One region of the Shewanella sp. CAL98-MNA-CIBAN-0140 genome, then DNA from elsewhere that is predicted to be linked to it. Evidence: predicted binding sites of a transcription regulator. Region 1 holds the regulator's gene; each other region holds the start of a gene.
What was found. The regulator MetJ, encoded in region 1, represses methionine synthesis genes. The targets are predictions, from matches to a motif close to TAGACGTCTAGACGTCTA.
Positions count from the first base shown of each region.

Region 2: the regulator MetJ is predicted to act here: its motif matches at 3,253-3,270, upstream of msrA (peptide-methionine (S)-S-oxide reductase MsrA).
Region 3: the regulator MetJ is predicted to act here: its motif matches at 2,671-2,688, upstream of metH (methionine synthase).
Region 4: the regulator MetJ is predicted to act here: its motif matches at 1,133-1,150, upstream of metE (5-methyltetrahydropteroyltriglutamate--homocysteine S-methyltransferase).

Region 1 is NZ_JBEOPI010000053.1:3,062-7,298, reverse strand. It holds gene AAEY93_RS19115 (DUF3373 domain-containing protein) at 1-774, opposite strand, end outside; gene AAEY93_RS19110 (c-type cytochrome) at 925-1,254, opposite strand; gene AAEY93_RS19105 (sulfite exporter TauE/SafE family protein) at 1,572-2,318, opposite strand; gene metJ (met regulon transcriptional regulator MetJ) at 2,394-2,708, opposite strand; gene metB (cystathionine gamma-synthase) at 2,918-4,087, shown strand.
Region 2 is NZ_JBEOPI010000018.1:59,751-63,987, forward strand. It holds gene trxB (thioredoxin-disulfide reductase) at 1-80, opposite strand, end outside; gene AAEY93_RS11100 (hypothetical protein) at 635-1,663, shown strand; gene AAEY93_RS11105 (hypothetical protein) at 1,675-2,034, shown strand; gene AAEY93_RS11110 (hypothetical protein) at 2,177-2,536, shown strand; gene msrA (peptide-methionine (S)-S-oxide reductase MsrA) at 2,751-3,230, opposite strand; gene astE (succinylglutamate desuccinylase) at 3,458-4,237, shown strand, end outside.
Region 3 is NZ_JBEOPI010000030.1:2,768-7,004, reverse strand. It holds gene AAEY93_RS15090 (efflux RND transporter permease subunit) at 1-8, opposite strand, end outside; gene AAEY93_RS15085 (efflux RND transporter periplasmic adaptor subunit) at 5-1,354, opposite strand; gene AAEY93_RS15080 (TetR/AcrR family transcriptional regulator) at 1,344-2,000, opposite strand; gene metH (methionine synthase) at 2,863-4,237, shown strand, end outside.
Region 4 is NZ_JBEOPI010000010.1:44,771-49,007, reverse strand. It holds gene AAEY93_RS07145 (HDOD domain-containing protein) at 1-175, shown strand, start outside; gene AAEY93_RS07140 (LysR family transcriptional regulator) at 155-1,060, opposite strand; gene metE (5-methyltetrahydropteroyltriglutamate--homocysteine S-methyltransferase) at 1,214-3,505, shown strand; gene AAEY93_RS07130 (dodecin) at 3,721-3,933, shown strand; gene queG (tRNA epoxyqueuosine(34) reductase QueG) at 3,946-4,237, opposite strand, start outside.

The DNA.
Region 1 (4,237 bases):
GTGACCTGATGGCGTGCCGCCTCTGAGTTCATTTTCACGATAATGACTTGGTGGGCCGTACGTTGAGGGGCGACGTCCGATAGAAAGGTACGTGCCGCTACCGTTAATGTCTTTCCAGTTAAAATAGGCGCGTTCTACTTTTAATTCATCACCACTGGTGCTGCCGCTACTGGTGCCGTCCATGGTGAATGAGTTCCACGAGTCAAACACTTTAACCCCGCTAGAGTCTCCCCAGCTCTTAAACATGGTCAAGCGTCCGGCAAAGCTGACGTTATCCCATACTTTGGCATTAATGTTTAGGCGCAACCGCGTGGTATAAAATATATCGTTATCAATATCTTGTTGAGTTTTTTGACCTAACAGCATTGGCATAACGCCATTTAGCGCACCGCTTTGAAACGCGCTGGCTAAATCAGGGTTAGCCATCATCATTTGGCCTAATGGTGAAGTGGCACTATTAGGATCGCCAAATACTCCTGACATGGCTTTAGCGCCAAAGTCAGAAAAATTGACATTCATGGCTGGGTTCCAAGTGACATTTTGATAATGTAATGAATGTGCTTTGGTTCTAAAATCACCTGTGATTGCGACTCTATCTAAGGCAGTATGACGCTCGGTTTTGTCAACCCGCGAGCTTAAGTAGTCAAGATCATCGGTAACGCTAGCAAGCTGTTGTTTCAGGTCGGCAATTTTTTGTGAATCAGTGTCTGCCGCTAGACTTGCACTACTCATAAAAAGAGCGTTGGCAACTAATATTGAGATGAGAGTTCTCATGGTATTTCTCCCCGTTAATTGCCAAATGGTCAGTTCAATTTGGCAATTTTTTGGTGTAAGTTTCCCTGAGGCTAAGCCCCACTATTTTTTTCGGTTTGTTTATTGGCTGATATTTTCGCTTAGGACGAAAAGGTGCTCAGCATTGATGATTTAACCGCAGGTTGCTGGTTGGTCTGAATCAGCTGCGTGATCATACAAAAACTGTTGAATGTCTTTCAGGTCTTTTTCTGATAAGGCTTCAAAAATGGCGGGTTTAGCTTTGTGCATATCACGGGTAAAAAATCGATCCCACTGGCTCATGGTTTTTGTCATTGGAGTGAGTTCTACGCCTTCACTATTGACACTGTGGCACGCTTTACATTCTTTTTTGTACAGGTGTTTGCCTTTTTTAGGGTTACCACCATCGGCTGCCATTACTTGGCTACCGAGTGATAATGCAATGGCGATTGCGATACCAACTTTAACGTATGTGTTCATCATTTTATCCTCTATAGAGCTTTTTTATGGTTGAAGCATTAGCAACATGTGATCATTTCTTTGCTGTAAAGAATGTTACCTAAAAATAGGTATTGTTAATTTGAAGTAGATCATATTCATGAGAAAAATCTAATTGAAAAAAAGTTAATTGAAAGAAATCTAATGAACAACTGTGATGCAGATCTATTGTGCAGAGGATAAAATTTTGTTAGGTAACATGGTACTAGGTAGTGATAGATGTTCGGCCACATATAAGAATGTGTTGTTGTTTATGTCTGAATCGTATGCGATAAAAAAAAGGGGCTGTTAATAGGCAGAGATTAATTAGCAGAGATTAATGTGTTGACCGACATGATGACCAATATTGTTGCGCTAATGCTACATAATATTAATGTCGCCATACGGGTTTTTTCTTTATCGATGCGGCCAATTAATCGGCCAGCGACAAGGTAGCCCGCAATCACTGAAGGCAATAACAACAGTGATAACCATAAGTGCTTGAGCTCAACTAAGCCAACAACAGCTAGAATAGCTAGCGCAATTAATGAGCTAAAGACAAAGAAGGCTGATAATGCGGCTCGAAATTGACTGGCATCTTTGCCTGCAAGCAATATAGCCATTGGTGGACCTCCAATGGCAGCGATATTAGCAAATATGCCCGAAAATACCCCGGCGATAAATAAACTGCTGCGATTTATTGGTGCGGTAACGCGATAGGTACTCAGGATCACGGCAATAAACACAATAGCCGCAATAATTAAGCCTAATATGGGTTGGGGCGCAAACAATAATAATCCAGCACCTAAGAATCCCCCAGGAATACGGCCTAATAGCGCATATTGCAGACCATTAAACTGTAAGTGTCCGCGCTCTCGAAAAAGTGTCATGGCAGAGATAGCAAAACCCATGGCAATAATGGGCACTGGGACTAATTGAGGATTAACAATGTACAGCAGCGGGCTGGCAACAACGGCTAACCCAAAACCAATTAAGCTTTGGGTTAGTGCGCCAAAAAACACGATAACTGATGCCAGTATCAAGGTTGTTGGATCGATAAATGGCATCATAAATTCTCGTTAACAACATCACTGCTTCTTAAAAGGGCAGTTTAACAGTTTGTGAGGTAATCACTAACCAGTGAATTATTCGAGCTCTTCCCACTCGATCCCCATATCATCCATTAATTTTTTCGCTTCACTTGGAATGCTGTCAGGTTGATCTTTTGATAAATCAATATCATAAGGCAAAGGTTGACCTGTGTACGCATGCAAAAATGCTTCGCACAGCAGTTCACTGTTGGTTGCATGACGCAGATTGTTTATCTGGCGTCTGGTACGCTCATCTGTCAGTATTTTTAGTACTTTTAGAGGTATAGAAACTGTTATCTTTTTTACTTGTTCACTTTTTTTGCCGTGTTCGGCATATGGGCTGATATATTCGCCATTCCATTCAGTCATTAACTTACCCTTAACGATAAATACGGTGCAGATTTTAAACCGTTACACTCTCTAGTCAAATTATTGCGAATATTTAATCTCGATGCAAATAGATTTCTTGATGTTTAGACGTCTAAGCGTCTATTTTTGTTGACGGATGAAGATCTCTTCGGTAGATTTAGACGTCTAGACATCTCTTTGTGTGTTTGTGACATTTTTAGGAGTCAATTATGACTAAGCATCAAAGCGCCACATTGGCCGTTCGCCAGGGTATTGAAACAGACACACAGCATGGCGCCATAGTGCCCCCAATTTATTTATCAACCAATTATTCCTTCGATGGTCACAACAATCCGCGCGAGTTTGATTACAGCCGATCGGGTAATCCGACCCGCTGTATTTTAGGTGAAGCGCTGGCCAAACTTGAGCAAGGCGCTACAGGTGTAGTGACCTGTACTGGCATGGCCGCCATTACCTTAGTGACTAGCTTACTTGGTCCAGATGATTTATTAGTGGTGCCGCATGATTGTTATGGTGGTAGTTATCGCCTATTTACGCATTTGGCTAAAAAAGGTCAATTTAAGTTGTTGGTTGTTGATCAAACTGATGCACAAGCATTGAACCAAGCCATTGCCCAAAAACCGAAAATGGTCTGGTTAGAAACGCCATCGAATCCACTGCTGCGGGTGGTCGATATTAGTGCTATTAGCCGAGCCTGCCATGACGTCGGTGCGTTAGTGGCGGTAGATAACACCTTTTTATCGCCAATATTACAACAACCCTTGTTATTGGGTGCTGACATCGTTATTCACTCAACCACTAAATACATTAATGGTCACAGTGATGTGGTGGGTGGCGCTGTGGTGGCTAAAGATGCTGAAGTGGGTGAATTATTGCATTGGTGGTCAAATACGTTAGGGTTAACGGGATCTGCTTTTGACAGTTACTTAACCTTGCGTGGCTTGCGCACTTTAGCGGTGCGAATTCGTGAGCATCAGCGTAATGCGCAAAAAATTGTTGCGTTATTGAGTGCCAGTGCTGTGGTGTCCAAGGTGTATTATCCGGGATTAAAAGACCATCCTGGTCACGACATTGCGGCAAAACAACAACAAGGCTTTGGCGCGATGTTAAGCTTTGAGTTGTTCGGTGGTGAAGCTGAAGTGGAGGCATTTTTACAGGCATTATCCCTGTTTAGTATTGCGGAAAGTTTAGGCGGAGTGGAAAGCTTAGTCGCTGTTCCGGCCACGATGACCCACAGAGCTATGGACCCACAAGCAAGGAAAGAGGCTGGTATTAAAGAGACTTTATTGAGATTATCGGTTGGCATTGAAGATGCTGAGGACCTTGTGGCCGACATTAAAGCTGGCTTAGCTGCTGTTAACGCGATTAAATCAGCTTAATTTGGCTTAAATTAGCTTAATTCGAGTTTAAGTTAGCTGTGGTTTTGCCCAAATTAAGTAAAATAGTAAAAATATGCACTTGCAACACTATTCATTTCAAAATAGAAGTCTAGCAGTCGCAACACAAGTCGTAGTTGTTTAAGGAGTCAG
Region 2 (4,237 bases), on a different contig from region 1:
CGTGCAGCATAAACTGCAGCAGTATAGCCGGCAGGGCCAGAACCTAAAATTAGTAGGTTAACGTGACGAGCTTCACTCATGATTTTGTTCTCCGATAACATGCCCTAAGCAATTGCCATGGATTGTATGGAATTTACTGCGGCGGGTAAAGTGAAGTTGAGTGTAAGAAATCGATTGGGGTTATCTATTATGTCAATAACTCGCTTTAGGCAAGCGAACTAGCCTGAAATAAATCAAACGAGCTAGTGCCTGTTGACTTTTTTCAATAGAATAGTTAATCGTTATAACTTGCTTAGGTAGAGGTAACCACAACGGTAAAATATACCAAATGAGTAGTAACGAACGATAGTAAGTGATATCTAAAGACTTTTTTTGTGAGCAAATCAGAACTGGTGTGCAAAAAACAATCGTTTTTAAAATGGCGATTAAACAATTGCTGATCTGAAAGCATACCTTGGATCAGAGAAATAACATTTATTCCAATGAAACGTCATCGCTCATCGCTAAAGCCAAATATTTGTTTAACAATTATACATCATTTTTTTTAAATGATAATATATTCATTGCTCATTGATTGAAGCTCAAATGATTCATAGCAGCTTCAATAGGATTGATTTTTTTAAAGGACTAAACGATGCCAAATAATATAGAGCTATGCTATAGCAAAAGTAATACCTTCCCAATTAACCCAAATAACGAACAAGTCTTTGCCACGTTTCAACAAGACAACCCACATATTAATGGTGCTTTTGTCTCTGCTGGCACCCCTTTTATTATGCGTAGTGGCAACACTAATGGCACTAATTGGCGCCAAGAAAGGCCTGAATTAGTTTGCACGCTTAATCAAATACAATCTTTACCACAACAAGCAAAACGAAATATCGCTGTGATGGATTATATGTTTGGAGGCGAAAACCTGCAAGCACTCGCTGATTTTTATCAAGCTGAGTTAGCACCCATGGTGCGCAATGAAAGCATAGGAGCCATAGGCGCAGCATCAACTGCCTTAGATACAAGATTAAGTAGCTTTGCTAAAGCCGCTCATAAACTTCAAGATGCATTAGAGAAAGTAAGAATTGGCGCACAAGCAAAATATCCTAAAGCCCAAATGATGATATTAGAACAAAATGCAAGGGAACTCGGGAAAGACTTTAATCAAAAATTCCAAACAGAAATCAATAAATACATTGGTCGGGTCAAAAGCAAAAGAGGTACTGTTTACCGTAATGCTGATCGTGGTATCAATAAAGCAAAAAGCGGTAGGTCCATAAAACCAATTCAATTTACCTCTACAGTCGATTTTCAAAATTTACGTGCTTTTGAAATGGGAGCTAATGTTCTCGGTAAAGGATTAATTGTGCTTGATGCTGGGATTCGTGCGGGCAATGTGCATGTTGATTATTTAGCTGGAGCTAATTGGCAAAAACGTGCAGCAGTTGAAACTGCCGGTTTTGGTATGGGTACAGCTGCTGGTTTATGGGGGGGAGGTCAAGTCGTAGCAGCTGGCCTAGGTGTTGCTATGCTAGCTACGCCTGTTGGATGGGTCATTATTATCGGTACTGCCATAACGGTTGGAGTTGTAGCGGCTAAAGGTGGAGATATTGCTGGGAAATGGGCTGCCAATAAAGCCTATAATATCGGAGATTGGCTTAATAGCCTGTAAAGGAGGTATTCATGTCAGAACTATCAACTGAAGACTGGATGGGTATATTTTTTTTTATTACCTTCTGTATGTGGAGTATTGCTGTACTTTTGTTTGGCCGAATTACCGTTAAGCATATTGAGCGCGAAATGGCAAAAGAAGACATATTGCCGGCAGAATGGGATAAAGGCATAGGTATGAGATACCCAGCTTATGCGAGTATTATCATGCGCCCTAACGCTAAAAGGCATGCTTCTATTGTTGACATAGAAGCTACCAAGCGCTTTAGTCGAAAAGTCGACTGGTATTTGGCTGTATTTGTACAGATCTCTAGTGTTGTGTTTTTTACTCTTATGTTCACTGTTGCTTATCTATACGGCCCTGATAGCTAGCAAAATTGGTTGCGTTAATATTTAGATACGACGATAACAATTGGTTTTGTGGTTACTAAGGCCGGTGATGGGATTGTGATATTCGGAGATAATAAAGCCTTTAATTTAGGTGACTGGTTAAATAGCCTATAGCGAGGGATTTATGTTAGAACTATCAACTGAAAGTTGGATGGAAATATTATTTTTTATTGCTCTTTGTATATGGTGTATTACAACTTTTTTATTTGGCCGCATTACTATTAAACATCTTGAGCAAGAAATGTTGAAAGAAGGGATAGAGCCCCCTGCTTGGGATAAAGGTATTTGTACACGAATGGTTGCTTACGCTGGGGTTATCGCTTGGCCCAACCTCAAACGTCATGCTTCTCTTGTTAATATTGAAGCGACAAAGCGCTTTAGTCGAAGCAAAGACAAAAAACTTGCGTGGTTCTACATTATTTCATCGGTCAGTATTTTTACTCTTGGAATATTTATTTACTATTTATATATCCATAAAAGTTAATAGTGTTACTGGGTGATTGATTGAACATCGATGAGTAATATTAAGTAAAAGCTAACAAAAAAATCTATCCTCTGCCGTTGCTCAAATAGGGTGTTTATTTTTCATTGTTGAAATAAGGACATCTCCCTTATTTCAACAATGTGTCGTAAACTCAAAAATCTCAGTGATTTTGATTGATCACGCAATAAGAAAAGTACTATTTATCTAAATCCAATTAATAAACCAAGTGACATGTTGGTAAATTATTTTTTTCTAAATAATTCTGATGGTATTCCTCGGCTATGTGGAATGTTTGTATCGGTACAATTTCGGTCACAATATGACGCTGTCCCCATTTACCACTGCGCGCTAACGCCAGCTTAGAGGTTTCAGCTTCGGCCTTTTGCTGTTTATCGTGGAAAAATATAGTACTTCGATATTGGGTACCAATGTCGCCGCCCTGCATATTTAACATGGTTGGATTATGGTTCTGCCAAAACACGTCCAATAAATCGTCAAAACTGACTACTTGCGGGTCAAATTCAACTTGTACCACTTCAGCATGACCGGTTGAACCGGTTTTGACTTCTTTATATGTTGTCGCACTGTCTTGGCCACCCATGTAGCCACAAGTTGCGTTACTGACGCCGTTAATGTCACGGAAAAAATATTCAACACCCCAAAAACAACCTGCACCAAATGTTGCTAACGCCATGACATACCCTTAAAATAATTTACAGAAGTCTAGATGGCTATAATTGTGTTGAATATTGAGATGTTTTGCAAGCAAACTTTTATTAATAAATAAATCTAACATATGCCACCAATAAAATAATGTTTGCCTATGTTAGAATCCGCCGATAAAAACAGGCAATTAATGTTAAGTGGTGCACAATGGCTAACTTAATCATGCCGCATAATAAAGCATACAAGGAGTTGTTTGTGTTATCTAATCTACTGAAAGACCAAGATTTTTTAGCTTACACTTTAGCCAATCCCGACAAAATAGATGGCTGTTTTGATTTTATGTTAGGTACACATACTCATGTTGATGTACTCGACACGGGTGTCATTGTGTTTACCCCGAGCCAAAATTCGACCAAAGACATTGTACTATCCAGTGCTATCCACGGTAATGAAACCGCGCCAATTGAAATGTGTAATCAACTTATTCATGATTTGTTGAGTGAGAAAATCATCGCTAAACAGCGGTGTTTATTCTTAATAGGTAATCCTGCGGCCATCATTAATCAAACCCGTTTTATTGACGAAAACATGAACCGTCTGTTCAGTGGTGCGCACTCAAAAGGTGAGGGTTTAACTCATCCAGAACGTCACCGCGCCAAAGCATTAGAGCAACATGTCGCCGACTTTTTTAACGCCAATAGCGACCATCAACGCATACATTACGATTTACATACCGCCATCCGTGCGTCAAAGCATGAAAAATTTGCTATTTATCCATACCGCCCAGGGCGAGCCTTTAGCGCGGAGCAAATCATGTTTTTAGCGGCATGTGGTGTCGATACCATGTTGTTTCATCATGAACCCACAACGACGTTTAGTTATTATTCGTCACAGCAATTTCAAGCAGATGCCTTCACGGTTGAATTAGGTAAGGTGATGCCATTTGGGCAAAATGACATGAGTCGTTTTACTCAAACTCATACTATGCTTGAAAAGCTGATCACCGAAACTGCGTTAGCGCCTGTTGAGTTCGAC
Region 3 (4,237 bases), on a different contig from region 1:
GCGATCACTGACCGGCCTCCTCTCGGTTCACCTGAGATTGCTCAGCAGCATTAACGTCGAGGTCTGATGAGATATCTCTTAAAGACATGCCTGGGATAGCGGGAATAAGATCGTTGAGCACAATGTTATCACCAACGATAACGTCTGCTTTAATCGCCACTTGATCTTGATTACGGAACAAAATGGTCACCGGTTTTATCATCAGTTTATTATCCGAGCTCATCAGATATAGCTTGTCACCGTGAAGCGCCTTCTCGGGGACGATAAAATGTGGCTTTGCCTGGCCGTATATCCGCGCTGAAACAAACATTCCCTTGGTCAAAGGAGGCCGACTGAATGGCTTAAGCTGACGAATATCCTGCTCAACCTCAAGATATAAGCCGATGGTAGCCTGATTCGGATTAACCGTTTCAGCCACCCGGGTGACTTTAGCTGGCCAAGTAAAACGATTGCTTCCTACCTGAAACTCTACATCGGCTTGTAATGCTAAGAGCTCAAAAGAAGGTAGACTATTTTGTTCAGGGATCATTTCAATACTGCTGACTAAAGTGCGCATGTCCTGCAGCGATATTTCAGCCATTATCTCCGCAGTACCGAGTTGGTGAGCGATCAACATAGTTGAGCCCATGGCAACCACCTGATCTTGCTCAATGTTGATATCGGCCACTCTGGCATCGAAAGGCAGCACAACCTTGGTTTGTTTCAGTCTTCTGCGGGCATCTTCTAACTGTGCAACATCGACGCTTTGCTGTGCTTGGCTCACTTTTCTATCGTCGGGAAGGAGCTTAATTGAGTTTTGCAGATCTTCTACCAACTTGGTTTGTACCAACAAGGACTGATGCTGACTTTCAAGTTCAGAAATCGACACCAAATTACGCTTTTTGAGGGTGAGCTTACGTTGATATTCCTGCTTAGCCAGATCCAGTTTCTGGTTCTCTATCTGCAGGCTGGTATTGAGGTTTCGCTCCTGCTGATCGAGCCTTGTCAGTTGTGCCGACGTAGCATTGAGACTCGCTTGTGCCTGTGCCAGCTTCAACTCATATTCCAGAGGGTCTATCTCTAGCACCAAGGTATCCTTTGGTAACATTCGGCCCGTTTCAAGCTGAGGGTGGCGGTAGATAACTTTGCCACTCACTTCGGCGACGGCTTGCCATATATGCTTAGGTGTCACGCGACCAAACCCCTGTATTCTTGGGGCCAGCAAGGTTTTGTCCAGGGTGAGAATGTCAACCGCCCTGGCTTTATCATAACTCTGGACAACCGAGGGTGATGGTTTTAGGGCTATAGCTAAAAATAATATCAGCATTCCGCCTAGGACACCGGGGAGCAGAAAACGTTTCTTATTACTGGTCATTATTTTTGTCCTTTGTCGGCATCAAGCCTCTTGCAAGCAGATTGGTATTTTGCTGTGCAAGTTTCATTAAAAATTCTGGGGTGATTTGTATACCGAGTCGACTCAAGAACCCTTCGGGCACAATAAATGGAAAGATCATCATCGAAAAAAAACTCAGTTGAGCGCAATGGATATCAACATCATCGTGCAACAGTCCCTTAGCTTCGAGTTTATCAAACATCATGATGTCATCCACATTGACAATTTCGTTAAACACCTTGGTTATCTCTTTATTTTCGGGAATACTTTGATCTAGGCCTGCCAGACGGAAAATTAATCTTGGGAAATGGGGATGCGCTGACATCACTTGATAGTAGGTCTGCATCAAGCTTGCCGGGCCATGGGCTTGTTTTTCTTTATTCACCTTGTAGAGCTCTTGTTTCACTGGCGCCGCAGTCTCTCGCAACATCGCGATAAACAGATTTTGTTTAGAGCCAAAGTAATAGCGAATAAGCCCAGGATCAGTGCCTGCAAGCGCCGCGACATCACGAACGGTAACCTGAGAGTAGTCACGTTCGACAAAAAGAGATCTTGCCGCCTGAATAAGCTTATCGCGATTTTGGGTCTCTCCACTGGGGCGTCCCACTTTATTCTTGCTATCAGGCATACAGAATTCCTCAGTTAAAGAATTATTTTAAGAGCAGAGCACATTAATTGGCAGTGAAATAATTCCACAAAATCAGCGATAACGAAGAATACAGCTATTAACAAGTTGTTAAATATGAATAAAAAACTATAACAGCATGAGTATAACCCTTTATGTTTAGCGGGGAGGTGATTTGGTTAATGCTTTAGAACCTTTGTATAACCATGTAGGGTTTTTATCTCAGTTTTTTATCTAGTGCCTTCTGGCAGAAGACGGTATCTGTCATTAAACGTTTCTCCCTATGCTGCAATATTGGCTACATCGTAGACTTTGCCGCTTTCCAAGCTTGTGATAAAAATTGGCAATATGTTGCTGAAACAGCTTGAGTTACGCCCTATAACTCAACTCGGTTTTAAAGCCATAGTATGTTGTCATTTGGATGCTCAAGTGTTCGGCCTCATTGGGCTTGTCATCCTCAACCTGTTTGACGACAAGCAGCCTGAAGCAATCGAATAAGATAATAAACATATATTGATAATAAATTTCTATTAAACATAGGCTTAGATCAATAAAAAACACCTACTATTATGTTGATTGGTTGAACATTTCTGCGGCTAACTGACGTCCCCCATCGCTTAACCCAAGTAGAAGTTAAATCAGCCTTGCTCTGGCGGTGAAAACTCGCGTAGTATAGACGTCTATACGTTTATATGTCCAAAAGGCTATCTTAAAAGGTAATCATTTAGAAGATGCGCATTGTAAGCAGCAATTGTAATCAACAGTTGTACACAGAAATGATGTTATCGCCCTATTATTGTAAAAATAAGGGTATGCTTATCTCAATCAAGGTATCAAGCAACATAGTGATAAAAAGGTAACTGTTATGGCTAAATCGACTTCTTACAGTCAAACACTTGAACAACTTAATGCATTGTTAGCGCAGCGAATTGTGATTTTAGATGGCGCCATGGGCACCATGATCCAAGACCATAAGTTGGAAGAAGAAGATTATCGTGGTGAGCGCTTTAAAGATTGGCATTGCGATGTTAAAGGCAACAATGACTTATTAGTACTCAGCCAAGCGCAAATCATTAAAGATATTCATACTCAGTACCTATTGAACGGTGCCGACATTATTGAAACCAATACCTTTAACGCTACCACCATTGCTATGGCCGACTACGACATGCAGTCACTGGCCGCCGAAATTAACTTAGCCGGTGCCAGAATTGCCCGCCAAGCTGCCGACGAAGTAGCTGCGCAAACAGGCTTGCCACGTTACGTTGCCGGCGTATTAGGGCCAACTAACCGCACCTGTTCTATCAGCCCAGACGTGAACGACCCAGGGTTTCGTAATGTCAGCTTTGATCAACTCGTCGAAGCCTATGTCGAATCGACCAGCGCCTTAATCGAAGGCGGCGCCGATATCATTATGGTTGAAACCATTTTTGATACCTTAAACGCCAAAGCCGCCCTATTTGCGATTGAAAAAGTATTTGATCAACTTGGCGATCGCTTACCCGTTATGATCTCCGGCACCATCACCGACGCATCGGGCCGCACCTTAACCGGCCAAACTACCGAAGCGTTTTATAACTCACTGCGCCACATTAAGCCGTTATCCATTGGCCTTAACTGCGCCCTTGGGCCAAAAGAGCTGCGTCCTTACGTTGAAGAATTGTCACGTATTGCCGAGTGTTATGTTTCCGCCCATCCAAATGCGGGCTTACCCAACGAGTTTGGCGGCTACGATGAAACCCCAGAAGAGATGGCTGAAGTCATCAACCAATGGGCCCAAGAAGGCATGCTCAATATTGTCGGCGGTTGTTGCGGTAGCACCCCCGCCCACATTAATGCCATTCGTGAAGCAGTACTCAGACATGAACCAAGACACATTCCAGACATTCCTGTGGCGTGTCGGTTGTCGGGGTTAGAGCCACTGACCATCGATAAAAACTCGCTATTCGTCAACGTCGGCGAGCGCGCCAACGTGACAGGCTCAGCCAAGTTTTTACGCTTAATTAAGCAAGAAAAGTTTGAAGAAGCCCTCGATGTGGTGCGCGAGCAAGTCGAAAACGGCGCCCAAATTATCGACGTCAACATGGACGAAGGCATGCTCGATGGCGTGGCTTCCATGGCGAAGTTTTTAAACTTAATTGCCTCTGAGCCAGATATCTCCCGCGTGCCGATCATGATCGACTCGTCTAAATGGGAAGTGATTGAAGCGGGCCTTAAATGCGTCCAAGGCAAGTCCATTG
Region 4 (4,237 bases), on a different contig from region 1:
TAAGCAACAACAACAGTTATCACTTGATGCATTTGAGTCATTAGGTTTGGATGATGATTTACGCGATGAATTTTTAATTGCCCATAACTTACGCCAAACACAAAACCCTGATTCTCCAGGACTTGTGCTTCGACGCGTGTTATCTAAACGACAATTACTGATCAACCCGCTGTAGTATTATGCCTTCATTTGCTACAAGTTCGAGCCACTTTTGGATTAAATTTGCATTAGTGGCATCGCGGCGATAAGCACCAAACAATGGACGTTTTAGTCCTTCTGCCCCTAATTTAACCGCAGTAAGATTCAGCCCCTGACTTTCTCTGATAGACCAAGTTGGCAGGGTTGCTATGCCGTCATTACAGGCAACACGCTGCAATAACATTGAGGTTAAATCACACTGCTTTTGCTCGCCAGGTTCAATACCCGCGGGCTCTAAAAAGTGTTTGTATATATCTAAACGCGCTAACGGCACGGGGTAACTAATTAAGGTTTGCTTTGCCAATTGGGCTGGCGTTACAAACGCTTGTTGAGCTAATGCGTTATCACTGGCTACAATTAATTTAACTTCAAAATCAAATAGATGCTGGTAAGCGACACTGTGTCCCGGCACTGGATCTGAGGTTAGCACTATGTCTAAACTCCCCGTCTGCAATGCATTGAGTGAATCAAATAAATGCCGACTTGAAATATCAATTTGAGCCGCTGGCGCATGTTGTTTAAATTGCTCAATAACAGGCATTAACCAACGAAAACAACTATGGCATTCAATGCCGAGCTTAAGCTGTTGGCTTTCACCCTCTAAACCGCGTTTAAGATCCGACTCGGTTGCAATCACTTTCGGTAAGATTTCTTCCGCTAAATTTAGCAGACGTGAGCCTTCATGAGTAAAGGTTAACGGCTTACTCTTACGAACAAAAATACTTGAGTTAATCCGTGTCTCTAACTCTTTTATTTGATGAGAAAGCGCCGACTGGGTGACAAACCGTTTTTTAGCCGCACCCGCTAAACTGCCACTTTCTTTTAACGCCATCAGGGTACGAAGGTGTCTAAGCTCTATCATTTTCTCTCCACATGAATCTTGCTCAACTATTTGATGAAATCAATTCGATTGCTTGACAACAGAATAACACAATAAACTTCTAGACGTCCAGACGCCTATGCAGGTTTTCTGCATAAATGGTATAAATTTTTGCTTAACGAAAAGGCAAGCAGTATGAAAATTTCAAGTTTAGGATTTCCTCGCATAGGACGTCAGCGTGAATTGAAGTTTGCTTTAGAGCGCTATTGGCGCAGTGAAGCCACATTAACGGAGTTGAAAAACGTTGCCTGTGAATTAAAACGCACCCATTGGCAGTGGCAAGCAGATGCAGGTGTTGAATTACTGCCTGTAGGGGATTTTGCTTATTATGACCAAGTGTTAACCCTGAGTGCGACCTTAAATGTGATCCCCGCTCGTCATCGGGTCACTCAAGCTGATGGCAGCCAAGCCCCTGTCGATATTGACACCTTATTTCGCGTGGCTCGTGGCCGTTCGCAAACCGGCCAACATGCGTGTGCGGCAGAAATGACCAAGTTTTTTAATACTAACTACCATTATCAAGTGCCAGAATTGAGCGCTGATCAAGCGTTCGAAATAGCCTACGACCAACTGTTTGATGATGTTACAGAAGCGCAGCAATTAGGTCATCAAGCAAAACCTGTGCTGCTCGGTCCAGTGACGTATTTATACTTATCTAAAAGCCTCACTGAGTTTAATAAGTTGGTGTTATTACCGCCGTTACTGGTTGCTTATCAGCAAATTTTGTCTCGTTTTGCAGCCCAAGGTGTGAGTTGGGTGCAATTTGATGAACCGGTATTAGCGGCAGACTTAACCGATGAGTGGCAGCAAGCTATTCGTCAAAGTTATCAAACGTTAGCGCAACAAAAGCCAGCATCTTTAAATATTTTACTCGCCAGTTATTACGGTTCTATTGCCCATCATCAAGCATTGGTGAGTGCATTACCGGTTGAGGGGCTACATCTTGATTTAGTCAGCGCGCCAGAACAGCTTGATGTGTTTGTTAATGCGCTTTCTAGTCAACAGGTACTTTCTATTGGGGTGGTTAATGGTCGCAATGTGTGGGCTGCTGATGTTGATTTGATTGCTGATAAAGTGACCGAATTAGCGACCAGGTTAGGCGATCGTTTGTGGATTGCACCTTCATGTTCATTGTTGCATTGTCCTGTGGATGTCGAGGTTGAAAGCCAATTAATTACGCCATTACTTGGCCAATTAGCTTTTGCGAAACAAAAATTATTTGAACTTAACGAAATTTATCAATTAATCGTTGGGCAAGGTTCAGCAACTAGCCAAGCGATTATTGATCGTTGCCAGCAACGCCGCTTGGCAAAAGCTGCAGCAGCTAATCAACAGGTTGTTGAACGTGTGTCGCAGTTAACCGCTGATGATTTTGAACGTGACAGTCCATTTGCCCGCCGTATCATTGCCCAACAACAAAAGTTAGCGCTGCCATTATTACCCACAACCACCATAGGTTCATTTCCGCAAACGCCAGCCATTCGGGGGTTACGCAGTCGCTGGCGTAAAGGCGAAATCAATGACAATGATTACCGATCACAGCTTGAGCAAGTTACTCAAGACACCATTTCTCGTCAACTTAAATTGGGTCTCGACGTGCTAGTCCACGGCGAAGCTGAGCGTAATGACATGGTGGAGTATTTTGGTGAACAATTAGACGGTGTTGGGTTTACTCAATTTGGTTGGGTGCAAAGTTATGGTTCTCGTTGCGTTAAGCCACCGTTAATTTATGGCGATGTGTCTCGTCCAAAACCAATGACGGTCGACTGGGCTACCTATGCGCAAAGCTTAACCGACAAGCCCGTTAAAGGCATGCTAACGGGTCCGGTGACCATTTTACATTGGTCGTTCGCTCGTGAAGATATTCCTCGTAAAGATATTGCCAACCAACTTGCATTAGCAGTACGTGACGAAGTGGTCGATTTAGAAAGCGCAGGTATTGGCATTATTCAAATTGATGAGCCAGCATTTCGTGAAGGTTTACCGATTAAACAAAGCCAATGGGCAGATTATTTAACCTGGGCGGTGGATGCGTTTAAGTTATCGGCTGCAGGTGTTGAAGATGCAACTCAAATCCATACACACATGTGTTACAGCGAGTTTAATGACACCATTAATGCCATAGCGGCGATGGATGCAGATGTCATCACCATTGAGACGTCACGTTCGCGTATGGAGCTACTGAGTGCCTTTGAAGATTTTCATTATCCTAATGAAATTGGTCCCGGTGTGTATGACATTCATTCGCCGAATATTCCAACCGTTGATGAAATGGTCGACTTAATGACTAAAGCGTCGCAAAAGGTGCCGGTGAAACAGTTATGGGTTAATCCTGATTGTGGTTTAAAAACCCGTACCTGGGATGAGGTTGAGCCAGCGCTGCGGAATATGATTGCAGCGGCTAAAGTGCTTAGGCGTTTATCTTAATTGGCATGATATAAGCCTGATAGATATCCATCTGATTAATAGTCGCTTTACTGAAGTCGTCTGAGCGGTTTAATGCAGACTTCGTTGCAGTGCTCAGTTGTTGACCGCTGAGTGTAGTAACGGTGGTTTCATTGGTCCTTCATCGATAATGTGTGAGTTGGGCCATTATTGACTACAATAAAAGTAAGGATGTTCAGCTGACAATAGGAGTTATCATGAGCCACACTTATAAAGTGATTGAACTGGTCGGGTCATCACCAATCAGTTCAGATGAGGCGGTCAAAAATGCGATTGCAGAAGCCAATAAAAGTTTACTACATTTGCGCTGGTTTCAAGTTATCGAAACCCGTGGCCACTTAGAAGAAGGCTTAATTGCTCATTGGCAAGTAACCGTTAAAGTGGGTTTTACCTTAGACTCTAATGCTTAGGGGCTTTTTAGTTTATGCGTCTCTGGGTAAACCCTTTTGTATTGATCTGATCACTCGTTGAGTTTTACGTGAAAGCGCCGATTGTGGCGCTTTTTGTATTTGTTGTCCTAATGCCCATTCAATATGTTCAAGTACCATATCATCCACTTCTTCACTGTGTTTACGTTGCTCTAATGCAGTAATAATAGCTGGATTAGCAGGGGCGTTACCTAATGCAATCGCGATATTACGTAACCAACGTTTATGGCCCATTCGGCGCAGCGCACTGCCTTCTGTTTGGCTGAGAAAATAAGTTTCAGACCAA